3 regions of the Ornithinibacillus salinisoli genome follow, and region 1 is predicted to be linked to each of the others. Evidence: riboswitches for the same ligand, from Rfam matches in the RefSeq annotation. Region 1 holds a riboswitch; each other region holds the start of a gene.
What was found. A riboswitch is a leader RNA that binds a small molecule or an ion and turns the genes downstream of it on or off. The one in region 1 is predicted to bind cobalamin.
Positions count from the first base shown of each region.

Region 2: another riboswitch for cobalamin. It lies ahead of ACFSTA_RS01300 (DUF4430 domain-containing protein); the one in region 1 lies ahead of ACFSTA_RS04795 (ribonucleoside-diphosphate reductase subunit alpha).
Region 3: another riboswitch for cobalamin. It lies ahead of ACFSTA_RS13100 (DUF4430 domain-containing protein); the one in region 1 lies ahead of ACFSTA_RS04795 (ribonucleoside-diphosphate reductase subunit alpha).

Region 1 covers NZ_JBHUMI010000008.1:231,921-236,789, reverse strand. The annotation lists gene ACFSTA_RS04795 (ribonucleoside-diphosphate reductase subunit alpha) at 1-1,880, opposite strand, end outside; cobalamin riboswitch at 2,008-2,195, opposite strand; gene ACFSTA_RS04790 (MerR family transcriptional regulator) at 2,283-3,323, opposite strand; gene gdhA (NADP-specific glutamate dehydrogenase) at 3,608-4,869, shown strand, end outside.
Region 2 covers NZ_JBHUMI010000003.1:235,826-240,694, reverse strand. The annotation lists gene ACFSTA_RS01310 (glycoside hydrolase family 13 protein) at 1-904, shown strand, start outside; gene ACFSTA_RS01305 (aldo/keto reductase) at 1,074-1,991, shown strand; cobalamin riboswitch at 2,176-2,367, shown strand; gene ACFSTA_RS01300 (DUF4430 domain-containing protein) at 2,513-4,465, shown strand; gene ACFSTA_RS01295 (DUF4430 domain-containing protein) at 4,529-4,869, shown strand, end outside.
Region 3 covers NZ_JBHUMI010000016.1:476,558-481,426, reverse strand. The annotation lists gene ACFSTA_RS13115 (helix-turn-helix domain-containing protein) at 1-949, opposite strand, end outside; gene ACFSTA_RS13110 (ferredoxin) at 1,074-1,331, shown strand; gene ACFSTA_RS13105 (ECF transporter S component) at 1,883-2,380, opposite strand; gene ACFSTA_RS13100 (DUF4430 domain-containing protein) at 2,387-2,785, opposite strand; cobalamin riboswitch at 2,920-3,096, opposite strand; gene ACFSTA_RS13095 (ATP-binding protein) at 3,140-4,869, opposite strand, start outside.

The DNA.
Region 1 (4,869 bases):
GTTGTTGAATTTGGCGCAACTGCCATCAAATACCCATTACGTATCCCATACTTTCGTACATCTTGTTGGAGCGATGTCCACTTCTCATCTGTGTATCCCTTTTCTTCGAAGTAAGCACCAGTACTCCATTTACTGTCTTCAAATGCAGGATAAGCAGCTTTTTCTTTACTCAATTCCATACTATTTTTTATAGTTAAATATGCGATGTTTTCATATAATTCATCTGCGAATGTCACTGCTTCCTGAGACTCCCAACGAATGTTATTTAGCGCCAATAAATGATGCCATCCAAAGGTACCTAATCCTATCGCTCGATATTTTTGATTGGTTAGCTGTGTTTGCTTTATTGGTAATGTGTTAATATCGATTACATTATCAAGCATACGAACTTGAATTTTAATTAAACGATCTAACACTTGATCTGGGACAGCTTTTCCTAAATTAATCGAACTTAAATTACATACAACATAATCTCCAGTTTTATATTTCTTAACTATAGTGTTTTCATTTTCGATATATTCTTCGATAAATTCGGTAGGCGACTGATTTTGTGTAATTTCCGTACAAAGATTGGAGCAATATATCATACCATTTTGCGAGTTACTATTTTGACGATTTACTTCATCTCGGTAAAACATAAATGGTGTACCTGATTCGAGTTGAGACTTCATAATTCGTTTCATAATTTCAATAGCAGGTACTTTTTTCTTCGTTAATTCCTCCGATGCAATACATTCCTGATACCTCAGGCGCCATTCCCCGTCACTTTTCTCTTCATCATAAAAATCCTCCAACGAATACCCCATTACTTGTCGAACTTCGTGGGGGTCAAATAAATACCAATCACCACGGTTTTCTACTTGCTCCATAAAGTAATCTGGCAAGCAAACCCCGGTAAAAATATCGTGAGCCCGCATCCGTTCATCCCCATTATTTAGTTTTAAATCGAGGAAGGATTCAATATCCAAGTGCCATACATCCAAATAAATGGCTATGGCACCCTTTCTTGTCCCAAGCTGGTCGACATTAACGGCAGTATTATTTAACTGCTTAATCCATGGAACGACGCCACTAGACATGCCTTTAAATCCTTTAATAGAACTACCTCTTGCTCTAATTTTTCCCATGTAGACACCAATTCCGCCACCGTTTTTAGATAGCTTTGCTATGTCGGTATTACTGTCGTAAATAGATTGTAAGCTATCATCAACCGTATCAATAAAACAGCTTGATAATTGGCCATGCGTTTTGCCTGCATTCGTTAATGTCGGTGTTGCTACAGTCATATATAGATTACTTAGTGCCCAATATGCCTCTGTTACTAAATTCAGTCGCTTAGCACGGTCTTCATCCTGCATTAGATGCATGGCAATAATCATCCACCGTTCTTGCGGTAACTCATATGTATTTTTTTCGTGGTCTGTTGCTAAGTATCTGGTTGCTAAGGTATATAAGCCTAAATAATTAAATAGCAAGTCTCGATTTGAAACCATTTGCTTTTCTAAAAAATCTATATCACTCTTAGAGTATTTCAATAATAAATCCTTCGTATAAATACCTTTATGTGTTAATCGTTCTATTAATTGATAAAAATATCCATAACCCAATTTGGGATCGTTATTCCTGGTCATTCCTGCTTGACGATATAGCTCCTGTAAATATATTCGACTAGCAACGTAAGTCCAGTTTGGAGTTGCTTCATCAATGTTCTCTAATGCATTTTTCACTAAAATATCTGTTGCTCTTTCCCAGGACATTTCTGGACTAATCGCTTGTAAAGACTTTTCTTTATAAGCTTTCATATCTAAATTAAATTCTTGTGCTACTTGATCAACCAAACCGCAGACGTGTTCATGGATCATTGAAGTATCTGTAATCATCGTATTTCCTCCATTTTTCATTGATAATATATAAAAAGCCGTTCACTCTTGTTGGAGGAACGGCTTAAAACGACAGAAATGAAAACATAGAATCTCTATCGTTCCACCTTCTCTCACCCCGGAGAAATGAAACTACTAAGCTATGGCAGGTCTCCTGACTTGTGTTTCTCCCTACTAAAGACCTTCCCATATCATAATCGATGCTGATACAGTGGTTTCCTCGTTCGTCCACACTTACAGTTGCGGGGGCAGTTCTAGATTCTAACTAGATTCCCTTTTAAGACAACTCGTGTCACCTTAACTTGTTGATACTATATATAGTATGTTTTGTATTTTATTAACTCAATATGTTGTATATAATGCTATCATAGATTGATAGCGGATGCAATAAGGAATAGAAAATTATTTATGACGTCTTGCATAGATCATACCTAAAATCCTATTAAACTGGTAACTTTCAATTTGATAACCACAGTTAGAAAACCAATTTGTTAACAAGGATCGATCAGCATAATATTCATCTGCAATACATTCGATCGCGATTTGGTTGCCTACCGCTTGAAAGTCTGCAATCACCTTTTCACGATGTACTTTATCTGTAAACATGAGATCTGCGATACAAATTTGTCCATTTGGTTTTAATACTCTTGTCATTTCCTCTAGTGCTATGACTTTTTCCTCATCAGGTAAATGATGTAATGCATAGCTTGATACGACGGCATCTACGGAATGGTCCAAGATCGGAAGCGCAAGAAAATGTCCCTTTCGTGTTTCTATTTGTGGATGTTTCTCCTTACACTTTTCAAGCATTTTTTCAGATTGATCAACACCAATCACTTTGATACCATCTTGTAAAAACTTTGAACCAAGGTTACCTGTTCCAATTCCAATATCTAAACATGTATTCCCAGGCTGTAATGATGTTTTTTCGACTATTCTTGCGAGTGCTTGATCATAACCCTCATGTACATTGAAAGAGAATCCTTGTTTTTTTATATTTTCATCATAGTCTGATGCCTGTTGATCAAAATTCCAACGATCAGTCCAATTTTTACGGATCGATTTTAAATTCTTAAGATGTTGCGCCAAAGCATAAAAGTCTTTTGGTAAATAGGAATCTTCCGTTGTCCGATCAACCATTTCGTCAATTGTCTCAATCATATCTCTCATCTCAATCCATTTTTCATATAAAGCAGACCGCTGGATATTCAGATACTGTTGGATACTCATACTAGGATCTTCTAAAAGAACTTTGATCTCATTAACTGGAAAGCCTACTTCTCGCAATGCAAGTATCGTACTTAATCGGAGCAAGTCTTTTTCCGTAAAATATCGATAGTCATTTTCCTCATCTTTTTTTGGTGATATCAGCCCCTTTTCCTCATAAAAACGTATGGACCGTGCTGTTGTATTTAGCTTTTCAGCTACTTCTTTAATTAGCATGTCATGTTCAACTCCTTTCACTTACTATAAATGTTCACGTTACGTAAAGGTAAAGGGCAATATAAAAGAAAATTAGTTATCATGCATTATACATTAATAAACATGTTAAATACTGTTCAAAATAACAGGAGAAACTCTATCCATTTTATCGTAACCTGGAAATAGAGAAACAAATTTGTAACAAAATTTTCATGAGCGTTTCACTTCAATTTTGATTGTTGTTTGATATAATTTATACCTAGTCTTAATATCTAGTACTTATATTGCATATACAGGAGGACACCATGAGTTTACTTACAGAGACCAATACTTCCGTTGAAGTTCAAAATTATATCGATAGTGTGTTTAATAAAGTGAAGGAAAAAGATCCTAACCAGGAAGAATTTCACCAAGCAGTATATGTGATTTTCAAATCAATAAAACCGGTTCTGGTGAAGAATCCACATTATATACATCATAATATTTTAGAACGAATCGTTGAGCCAGAACGATTAATAACATTTCGTGTACCATGGGTAGACGATCAGGGCAATATTCAAGTTAACCGAGGGTACCGCGTACAATTCAACAGCGCTATTGGGCCCTATAAAGGTGGCTTACGTTTTCATCCATCTGTTAACACGAGTATAATCAAATTTCTCGGGTTTGAACAAATTTTTAAAAACGCTCTAACTGGACAGCCAATTGGTGGCGGAAAAGGTGGTGCTGACTTCGATCCAAAAGGAAAATCTGACGGAGAAATTATGCGATTTTGCCAAAGCTATATGATGGAGTTAGCGAATCATATTGGACCAGATACAGATGTACCAGCAGGTGATATTGGTGTTGGTGCTAGAGAGATTGGCTATATGTTTGGTCAATATAAAAAAATAAAGAGAAGTTTTGAGGCTGGTGTTTTAACAGGGAAAGGACTTCTTTATGGTGGTAGTTTAGCTCGTAAGGAAGCAACAGGTTATGGTGCCATTTATTTTGTAAAAGAAATGCTCAATGACCAAGGACAATCGATAGCTGGTAAAAATGTTGTTATATCAGGATCGGGTAATGTTTCTATTTATGCGATAGAAAAGGCCATGGAATTAGGCGCAAACGTTATCGCCTGCAGTGATTCCGGAGGTTATATTTATGATCCAGATGGCATTAATTTGGATACAGTCAAACAATTAAAAGAAGTACAGAGAAGAAGAATAAGTGAATATGCGCTCATCCATCCAAGTGCAACATATATGGAAGGAAGTTCAGGTATTTGGTCCATTCCATGTGATATCGCCTTACCATGTGCAACCCAAAATGAATTAGACGGAAAAGCCGCGAAAACGTTAGTTGAAAATGGTGTAAAAATAGTCGCTGAAGGGGCAAATATGCCTTCAACAGCTGATGCAATTGCACTGTTTCTAGAAAGCAACATCCTCTTCGGACCAGCCAAAGCAGTGAATGCTGGAGGTGTAGCCGTTTCAGCTCTAGAAATGGGACAAAATAGTTCTCGGATGGCCTGGACTTTTGAAGAGGTTGATAAGAAATTACAGCAAATTATGAAAGACATTTATCA
Region 2 (4,869 bases), on a different contig from region 1:
AGATGTGGAAGAAGCGAAAAAGTATACCGACTTAACTCGTGATGAATTACAAATGGTTTTCCAATTTGAGCATATGGATTTAGATTCCGGCCCGAACGGTAAATGGGATTTGAAACCATTAGATCTAAGGGATTTAAAAAACAGCATATCCAAATGGCAAACTGGTTTGCATGGTGTTGGCTGGAATAGTTTATATTTGAATAACCATGATCAGCCTAGGATTGTATCCCGATTTGGTAATGATGCAGCATATCGCGTGGAATCTGCAAAAATGCTCGGTACGTTCTTGCATATGCTGCAAGGTACACCATATGTTTACCAAGGGGAAGAAATTGGCATGACAAATATAAAGTTTGATTCCATTGATGCGTATAAAGATATCGAAATACTGAATATGTACAATGAGAAAGTAGTCGAAGGTAACGGGGACCCTAATAAGGTTATGGAATCCATTTATGTAAAAGGAAGAGATAATGCTCGTACACCTGTCCAGTGGGATGATTCCGAAAACGGTGGATTTACAACAGGTGAACCATGGTTACAGGTAAATCCGAATTATAAAGAGATCAATGCCAAACAAGCAGTAGCAGACCCGAACTCTATTTATCATTATTATCGTCAACTCATTGAACTTCGTAAAAAACATGAGATTATTGTGTATGGGGATTATCACTTGATTTTACCTGACCATGATAAAATCTATGCCTACATGCGTACGTATGAAGGTGAGAAATTACTCGTAGTAACGAATTTTAGTGAAGAACAAGTAGAATTTATGCTCCCACATGATGTATCATTTGAGGTGAAAGAGAGATTAATCGGAAATTATGATAGTTCTGAAATGAACGATGTGACTTCGTTTATGTTAAAGCCTTATGAGGCACGGGTTTATAAGGGAGAATAGGTGAATGAAACAACTGCTCAAGTTATTAGGAAACTTGGGCAGATTTTTTGTATGATTCGAACTGTGGCGTGGCTCAACTATGAGAGAGAGTAGATCAACAGCTGTATTTTATATTAGTGGAAAAAGTTGTGCTACAATTATAGTATTATTATCAAATAGAGGTGTTATGATGAAAACAATGAAGCTAGGAACGAGTGATATAAACGTATCGAACATTTCGTTAGGGTGTATGCGCATGAGTAGTTTATCAAAAGAAGGTGCTGCGAATGTCATCAAACATGCGATGGAATTAGGAATTGATTTCTTTGACCATGCCGATATTTATGGTGGCGGAAAGTCTGAGGAAATTTTTGCTGAAGCTATCCAAATGAATCCTTCTGTTAGAGAGAAAATGGTTCTGCAGACAAAAACAGGCATTCGAAAGGGCTTCTTCGATTTTTCAAAAGAACATATTGTAGACTCTGTTGATAAAAGTCTTCAACGATTACAAACAGATTATATCGATATCTTGCTTCTTCACCGCCCTGATACACTTGTTGAACCTGAAGAAGTTGCGGCAGCATTTTCCGAGTTGAAGGAAAGCGGCAAAGTACGTCATTTTGGGGTAAGTAACCACAATGCAATGCAAATTGAATTGCTAAAAAAATATGTGGAACAAGATTTAATTGTGAATCAATTGCAATTCAGTATTATGCATACTGGCATGATCGATACTGGATTAAATGTAAATATGAAGAATGCAAATGGTATCGATCGAGATGGAAGTATCCTGGATTATAGTCGATTACATGATATGACCATTCAAGCTTGGTCCCCATTCCAATATGGATTTTTTGAAGGTGTTTTTGTAGATAATGATCAGTTTCCTGAATTAAATACGAAGCTCCAGGAAGTTGGAGAAAAATATGGAATTTCCAAATCAGCAACAGCGATTGCCTGGATTTTAAGACACCCTGCAAAAATTCAACCCGTAGTAGGATCAATGAATCCAAATCGTTTAATAGAAATTGCCAAAGCATCAAAAGTCGAAATGACGAGAGAAGAATGGTACGGGATTTACCGTGCTGCCGGTAATGAATTACCTTAATGAAGTATAGTGGGATATTTATCTTAAGATCTGGGAATATCGGACACACAAAGTAAACCATTGCCCAAACGTCGGAGACCATTGCTCGCTCAGCATAGTTACCGCTCATGTGCATCGTAAATATTTTACAAAAGTATGAATTATTTTTGACTTCAGATCATTTGTTAACTACAATAAAGATAATTGAATACGAAAAATATTAGGTTGATTTCATGATCACGTCTGAAATCATTAATAGGGAAGTCCGGTGCAAATCCGGCGCGGTCCCGCCACTGTAAATGGGAGTTATCTATTAAGTTACCACTGTCTTCGGATGGGAAGGTGATAGATAATGTTGAACATAAGCCAGGAGACCTGCCTAGTATTTTACGCCATTCAACCTACGCGGATAGGGAGGTGTGCTTGCACATGTTTTATGATAGGTTTACCTATACATAGCGTCGCTAATCATATAACCGTTCATGCATCCCTATATAAGGGGTGCTTTTTTTAATGAAATTAAACCGGAGGATGATGAAGCGATGCAAAAAATTATAAAAAAGCAACTTGCAGTATTATTTACCGTTCTTTTAGTAGTTAGTAATCTAGTCTTTTTACAACCACAAACTAGTTATGCAGCAACGTTAGAAAATGCGGTTACAATCATAGCACTTGATGAAGATGGAGAAACCGTTCTTCCATTAACTGCAATGCAAATCGAAGAGGGAGATACCGCGTTCGATGTTCTGATTCAAGCTGGAGAAGAGCATAATGTAGAGATTACGTATGATGAATTTGATTTTGGTAACATGATCACAGGAATTGGAGATGCCGTTCAAACGGATTCACTTTGGTGGTCTTTTAATGTGTATGGGCATGGCCCGGATGTTGGTGCTTCTGGATATGAGGTTGAAAATGGTGAACACATCTTGTTCACGTTAACTGATAATTTTACTCCTTCTGTTCCTGTTACAGTATCAGCAATTGCTGAAGATGGAAGCACTATTATAGGCGAAACAGAGGTAACCCTAATGGAAGGTGCGAGTGCATACGATGCCTTGTATCAAGCTGCGATAACCAATGACAAAACATTAGAAATCGCAGTAGATAATGAATATTTTACATTTATACAAAATATCGGAAATACGGAACTAGAGACAAATGATTATTGGCAAGTAGCAGTCAATGAAGAGCCATTAATGGCGAGTATTGTTGCACATCAGGTTCAGCCTGAAGAACATGTACAGTTGACTATCCAATCATATGAAGATACTGGAGACGGTTCAACGGAAGATGAAAAAGAAGAAACAACTGATAATGTTTTACCGGAAATAACGAATAAAATCATTCAAGATAACATTAGTGAAATCACTACGTATATTGCGAATAACAATATTGCTATGGAATATGGTAATGAATGGTGGATTTGGGGAATAGCTCATACCGATCAAGGAATACCATCGTCCTATGTGGCAAGCGTAGAACACCGAGTGAAAGAACTAGAAGGGGAATTCCGTAACGTATTTGATTTAGAAAAAGTAATTATTGGATTATCTGCTGCTGGGACAGACGCGACTGATGTTGCTGGATACAATTTAGTGGATAAACTTGTACAGCACAGAAGTTTTGAAAATCCATCTATTAATATGGCAATCTATGGTTTATTAGCGATTGACAGTGGCGACTATCAAGTTTCCGATGAAGTTAGAAATCTATTTATCGATTTAATCATGGATAAAGAGTATGACGTTGGTGGATGGGCACTATTTGGTGACAGACCAACTGCGGATATTACAGGAATGGTGTTAACAGCACTAGCTCCTTATCAAGATCGTCCAGCAGTTTCAGCAGCGATTGAACGAGCAGTTACCTACTTATCGACAGAACAGGATGAAACAGGTGGATACTTTGAAGTTTTCAATGGTGGGGATTCTAGTGAATCAGTATCCCAAGTGATAACTGGTTTATCCTCCATTGGCATTGACCCTACAAGCGATGCATTCACGAAAGATGGTGGAAATCTCGTACAGCATTTATTGAAGTTTAAGCAGAGTGATGGGGGATTTAGTCATATTATTGATGATGATTATTCAATGGGTATGTCTACACAACAAGCGTTTCTTGCATTCCTTGCTTATCAAAAGTTTGTTCTCGGAGACGGAAAAACGGTCTATCAATTTACACCATCTCTAGACGAAGAAGATACGGAAGACGCGACTGATACTGAAGATGAAACTGGTAATGATGTTGAAAAGGGAAGCTCAGATAATGAAAAAGAAACCGATGATGGTACAGGTAAGGAAGAAAATAATGAGGAATCTAGTTCAGATAAACAAGAATCAGAGAAAAACCAGGAAGAAACAGGCAAGGAGGAAACCGTTGGCAAAAAACTTCCTCATACAGCTACCAACACAATGAATTTCTTGCTGTTTGGATTCATGTTATTACTGTTAGGGAGTACTGTTTTATGGCTAAATCGTAGAACGAAAGCTTAATTTGGTGAAGGATTCCCCCATCAGCAATGGGGGATCTCCTCATCTTGGAAAGGAGAGCTCGAGATGAGACGCTTTTTTTTCATTATACTTATCACACTGTTCACGATAATTACAACCGGTTGTGCAAAGGATGAAGTTGTTTCCCAAACAAATGTTTCAGATCATGCGACAAAGCGTGTAGAAGTTGTTAACCACCACCAGCTGGCTGTTGGTGAAAAAGAACATCAAGAAGTTGAGGAGGAAAAAGAAGAGCAGGCAGAACAAGAGTTATCGGTACGTAGTGAAGATATAACAGAAACGAATAAAGATGAATCAACGGCTCAGTCAGCAAAAGAAAACAATTCTAAGAGTACAAAGGAAGATCGTAATAATACATCAAGTAAGCAGGAATCTAAGAAAAAAAA
Region 3 (4,869 bases), on a different contig from region 1:
TTATAGCTGCTACGATCTCTTTCTCGACCTTCTTATCTACATAATTATAAATTGGAAAATCAGTATCATATAGTGCAATTTCGACGATATGATCCTGTATGGTATTTTCCTTCAAGCCTCGTATCCTTGCTATATGGTCAATGCTGTAATTTCTATCTAAAAGTTGTTTCGTTCTTTTTGCTGTATTTGTAATGAGATGATTTCCTGACAAATCAGTAAGCAACAACGGTAAAATACGGTAGTTATCTTTATTATTGTCAATTCTTTGTAACATCTGATGTATAATACCTACTAGCAAAAGTCTAATATCTTCAGGCTCTAGGCTATACTTATTGGCAAGCTGATCAATACTCATTCCGTAATATTTGTACCCAGTTAAACGATCAACAAATATGGCTGCTTCTGTCGGTTTTATTTGTTGTAAAATAGAAGAAATATCATGGTATAAATGATGCAACAATGTTTGATTATCCCTCTTCGTTTTTCGATAATAATTTTTTACCCAACTTGTAACTGCTACTTTATCAACGATGGGAATAAATGAAAAGTTTTTCTTATTACTATTCGTTAAAGTTTGAATTAGTAATAATAAGCGTTCATAAAAGATGGGACTTATGCTACTGTATTTCAGACCATTAAAGTAAGAATAAGGTATTATGTTGTCATGTTGATTTAACCATTGTTTTCCAGCATTTGTAAGGCGAAATATTTCTTCCGAATTTGTCTCAAATGATATCAATTCGTTTTTATTTAACTCTTTGACTTTCTTATCAAAAAATTCTTTATGTAAGTTAGGATATAAACCATATACTTTCTCTATTTGGAACATCCTTGCATCGTGTATAGACTGTATCGATTTTTTTCCTTTCAACAAATGATAGATTCCAGAGATTGTGCGTTCCCCTTGCAAATGTAATCCACTTTTTAGAATAAAAAATTCTATATACACAATTAATATCACCTCTAACTCTCTAAATAACTTAATTATATGATACCATGATATTGTCTATTGAAATGTTAATCATACCGATTTACAATAACTATGAGGAATTTATTTACTAGGAGGCTTTTCGTTGACTGTTAACTATACGATTATCGATAAAGATACTTGTATTGCATGTGGTGCATGTGGTGCAGCAGCACCAGAAATATATGATTACGATGATGAGGGTCTCGCATACGTTGTTATTGATAATAACCAAGGAAATAAAAATATTCCAGAATCTCTTCAAGAAGATGTGATAGATGCTTTTGAAGGATGTCCCAGTGATTCTCTAAAAATATCAGAAAAACCATTTCATGGTGATCCATTGAAATTTGAAGAAAAATAATAATTAAATTATAACACAAAGAGGCTGTGACAAAAGTGTTTTAGTCAAAGAAAAATCCTAACTAATTCAATTCGAATTAGTTAGGATTTTTCTTTGAGAGTGTTTTCGTATACTTTGTTGCTAATCATATATAAAATGCGAAGCATAGTGCTAAACAATTGCGCCTGCATCTTCTAGTAATGCTTCGCACTAGGATTCCACGACGCAAGGGAAAAAGAGGTTTACGCAAGTAGTTCCCTCGCTTCTTTGGGTCTTATCGTCTTCGCTTGGAGTAGGGGTTTAGCGGAGCGGACATGGCGTACGTTATTTCGTAAAATAATCTCATTTGACAATGTAATCGGACATCAAGTACGTTATTTGCTCTAATTCGTACCAGAATATCTGTCATTCCGGTTAATAACGGAACAGATGTCCTTCCCCCCCTTTATTACCCAATTTGGTCACAAATAAGGGAAGCATTGTCCGTTTCCATACTTCTCCTATCCATGTATCCTCTTTGCCTCTTCGCGTTCCCTGTGGAAAGTTTTAGTTATGTTCTAGCATCATTGTGTTCAAAAATGATCATTAGCATATTTTTTCATGAAATAAGTTAAGACTGGATAAATCATCGTAATAAAAAATGCATTTCCAATAGCATGATATGTATCATATGGTAACCCTGCTAGATAATAAGGTAAAAACTTACCTGTAATTTGATATTGGGTCAAAGATATGACGAAACCGTAAAAATAACCACTTAGTATTGAAAATAACACGATACCATATAATGGAATACTTTTTTTCGTTTTACCTATTAACCCACTAACAATCCCAATGATCGCCCATGATACAATTTGCCAAATTGTCCAAATTCCCATACCAAGTAACATATTTGATAAAAAAGTAGTAAGTAACCCTAATAGTACTGCTGCAACAGGACCAAGTATTATACCGCATATAATAACCATGGATGTAACTGGTTGAATATTTGGAACAAATGATAGGGTAATTCTCCCAACAACCGCGATTGCAGCTAACAAAGCAAGTAATGTTAACTTGTATGTGTTCACTTCAAATTACCACGCTTGCAAATCAAAATTAATTTCTTCTCCTGGTGTTAATTCATACTCATTTGCACCAACTGATGCACTCTCACCATTAATAAAATACATCCAAGCTTTTTGTTCGCCTTCTTCAGGTGAGATACCTTCAATCGAAGTTATAAATCCACCATCTTCCTCAACATCAAAGTGTTCTTTCATTACTTCCATAAGAATATCACCTTCCTCAATGGATATTTCTTCCTTAGTAATGACTTCTGCACCTTCATCTTTGGAAATTAAAATTTCAACTGACTCTTCTCCGTCAGCGACATTAGCATCTCCGTTGTCTCCACTGGGATTCTCATTTCCACATCCAGCTACAAAACCAAGCACGAAAAGTAATGTAGCAATTCGTAAAACCCACTTACTCATATTCCATCCTCCTATATATTTCGATTAAGGATTCAAGTACTAAAAAAGCTAACTCAATGATAGAGTTAGCATTAGACAATCGACACAAATATAATGTTGTTCGGTCGCCTCAATAGTCCTATCCCCGGGATCATTGACACATTTAGATATTGGCAGGTCTACTGACTTATGAACTTAACCTACTCTAAGCCCTTCCCATATGTAACATATAGTGGTATTGCTTATTTCGTATTCACTTACAGTTGCGAGGACAGTTCTAGATTTTCACTAGATTCCCTATTAAGTAAATCACCATTATCTAATACTGTATTCAATTCTATAAATTATCTTATCATACTTAACACAAAACACAAATTAGCTTGCATCATTTGGCAATTTGAAATTAAAGGTTGTACCTACATTTAATTTACTATTTACCGTAATTTTACCGTGATGCGCATCGATAATATTCTTTGCTATTGCTAAACCGAGTCCCGTTCCTTTTTGCTTTTTATTCCTTGTACGAGATTTATCGGCTTTATAAAACCTTTCAAATACAAATGGTAAATCCTCTTCCGGAATACCACTTCCACTATCATTTACAGATACACTACATTCAGAACTTGTAATATCGATGGATACTTTCACAAATCCTCCTTCATCTGTATGACGGATTGCATTGTCGATTAAGTTAGTAAAAACCTGCTCTATTCTATCTGGGTCACAAACGACAGTAGAGAATTGAATATTCTTATCCAGTTCAAGTCTTACATTATTATCTTCTGCTATTCCTTTAAATTTTCTAATAATCCGAGAAACGTATGGTTCCACATCTACGGTTGTTTTACTTAATTGAATATGACCAGCTTCCATTCGCGCAAGATCTAATAGTTCATTAACAAGTCGACTTAATCGCAATGACTCCTCGTATATGATTTGTGCCAGTTCATTTTTCTCTTCCTTGCTCTCAGCAATATCATCAACAATTGCCTCACTGTATCCTTGAAGCATCGAAATCGGTGTTCTCAGCTCATGAGAAACGTTTGCAATAAAATCTTTTCTCAACTTATCCAATCGACGCTCTTCTGTCATGTCACGAATAACCGCAACTGCCCCTCGTACATAAGATTGATCGTAGAGTGGAGTCATTATCATGACATAACTTCTACCTTGGAGACTAATCTCTTCTAAAATTTCTTTTTCACCTTGTATTACATCTTGCAGAATACTATTTAATTCAGACGGTAACTTTCGATCCTTCCCATTACCCGCTTCATTCTTCTCGAAATACCAATCTTCTAAAAATCGTTCAGCTGGAGGGTTAATTACAATCATTTCGCCATTACGACTTAAGGTTACAACACCATCTGCCATGGAACGAACTATACTAGATAACTGTTCCTTTTCCTGATGTAGTGCGTTAATATGGAATTTCAATTGTCTACCCATACGATTGAATGCCATCGCTAACTCGCCTATTTCATCATAAGTTAATATTGGAACCTTTGTATTGAATTCTCCTCTTGTTAAATCTAGTGCAGCTTCTCGCATTTTTATTAAAGGAGAAGTTATTCTTGTTGACAGGAAAAAAGCAAATATAGTAGTTAAGACAATGGCTATTCCAGCTGCTAAAAAGATGATTTTAGTTGTTTCCGCTTTTGTCTGATCCACAACCTCTAAAGACTGATAAACGAATACTGCTGCATTCTCATTATCAATCGGATGACCAACTACAATGGCTCCTTGTTCACTTTCAGGTATATCAATTTGTTCCTGAACTTTTTGTTTGTTTGATAAAACTTGCTGTATATACCCTTCTTCGTTTAACCATTTTTCATTCAAATAAGCTAAACTCGCTTCACTACTTGATGAAAACCAAATTGAGCCATCTGGAAAGGCAATTACAACCTGACTTGCTGTATCTTTTACCCTTTCTGTCGTCTCATATATCAATGATTTATCCTCATGATTTTCAACCATAACCGAAACCTTTGTTGCAGTTTGCATCATATCATTCTCGGCTTCTTGAATATGAAAGTTCTCAAAAAACTCTAATAGTAAAACTGTTAATATAAATAATACAAAAGAAACTAGCAAAAGAATTG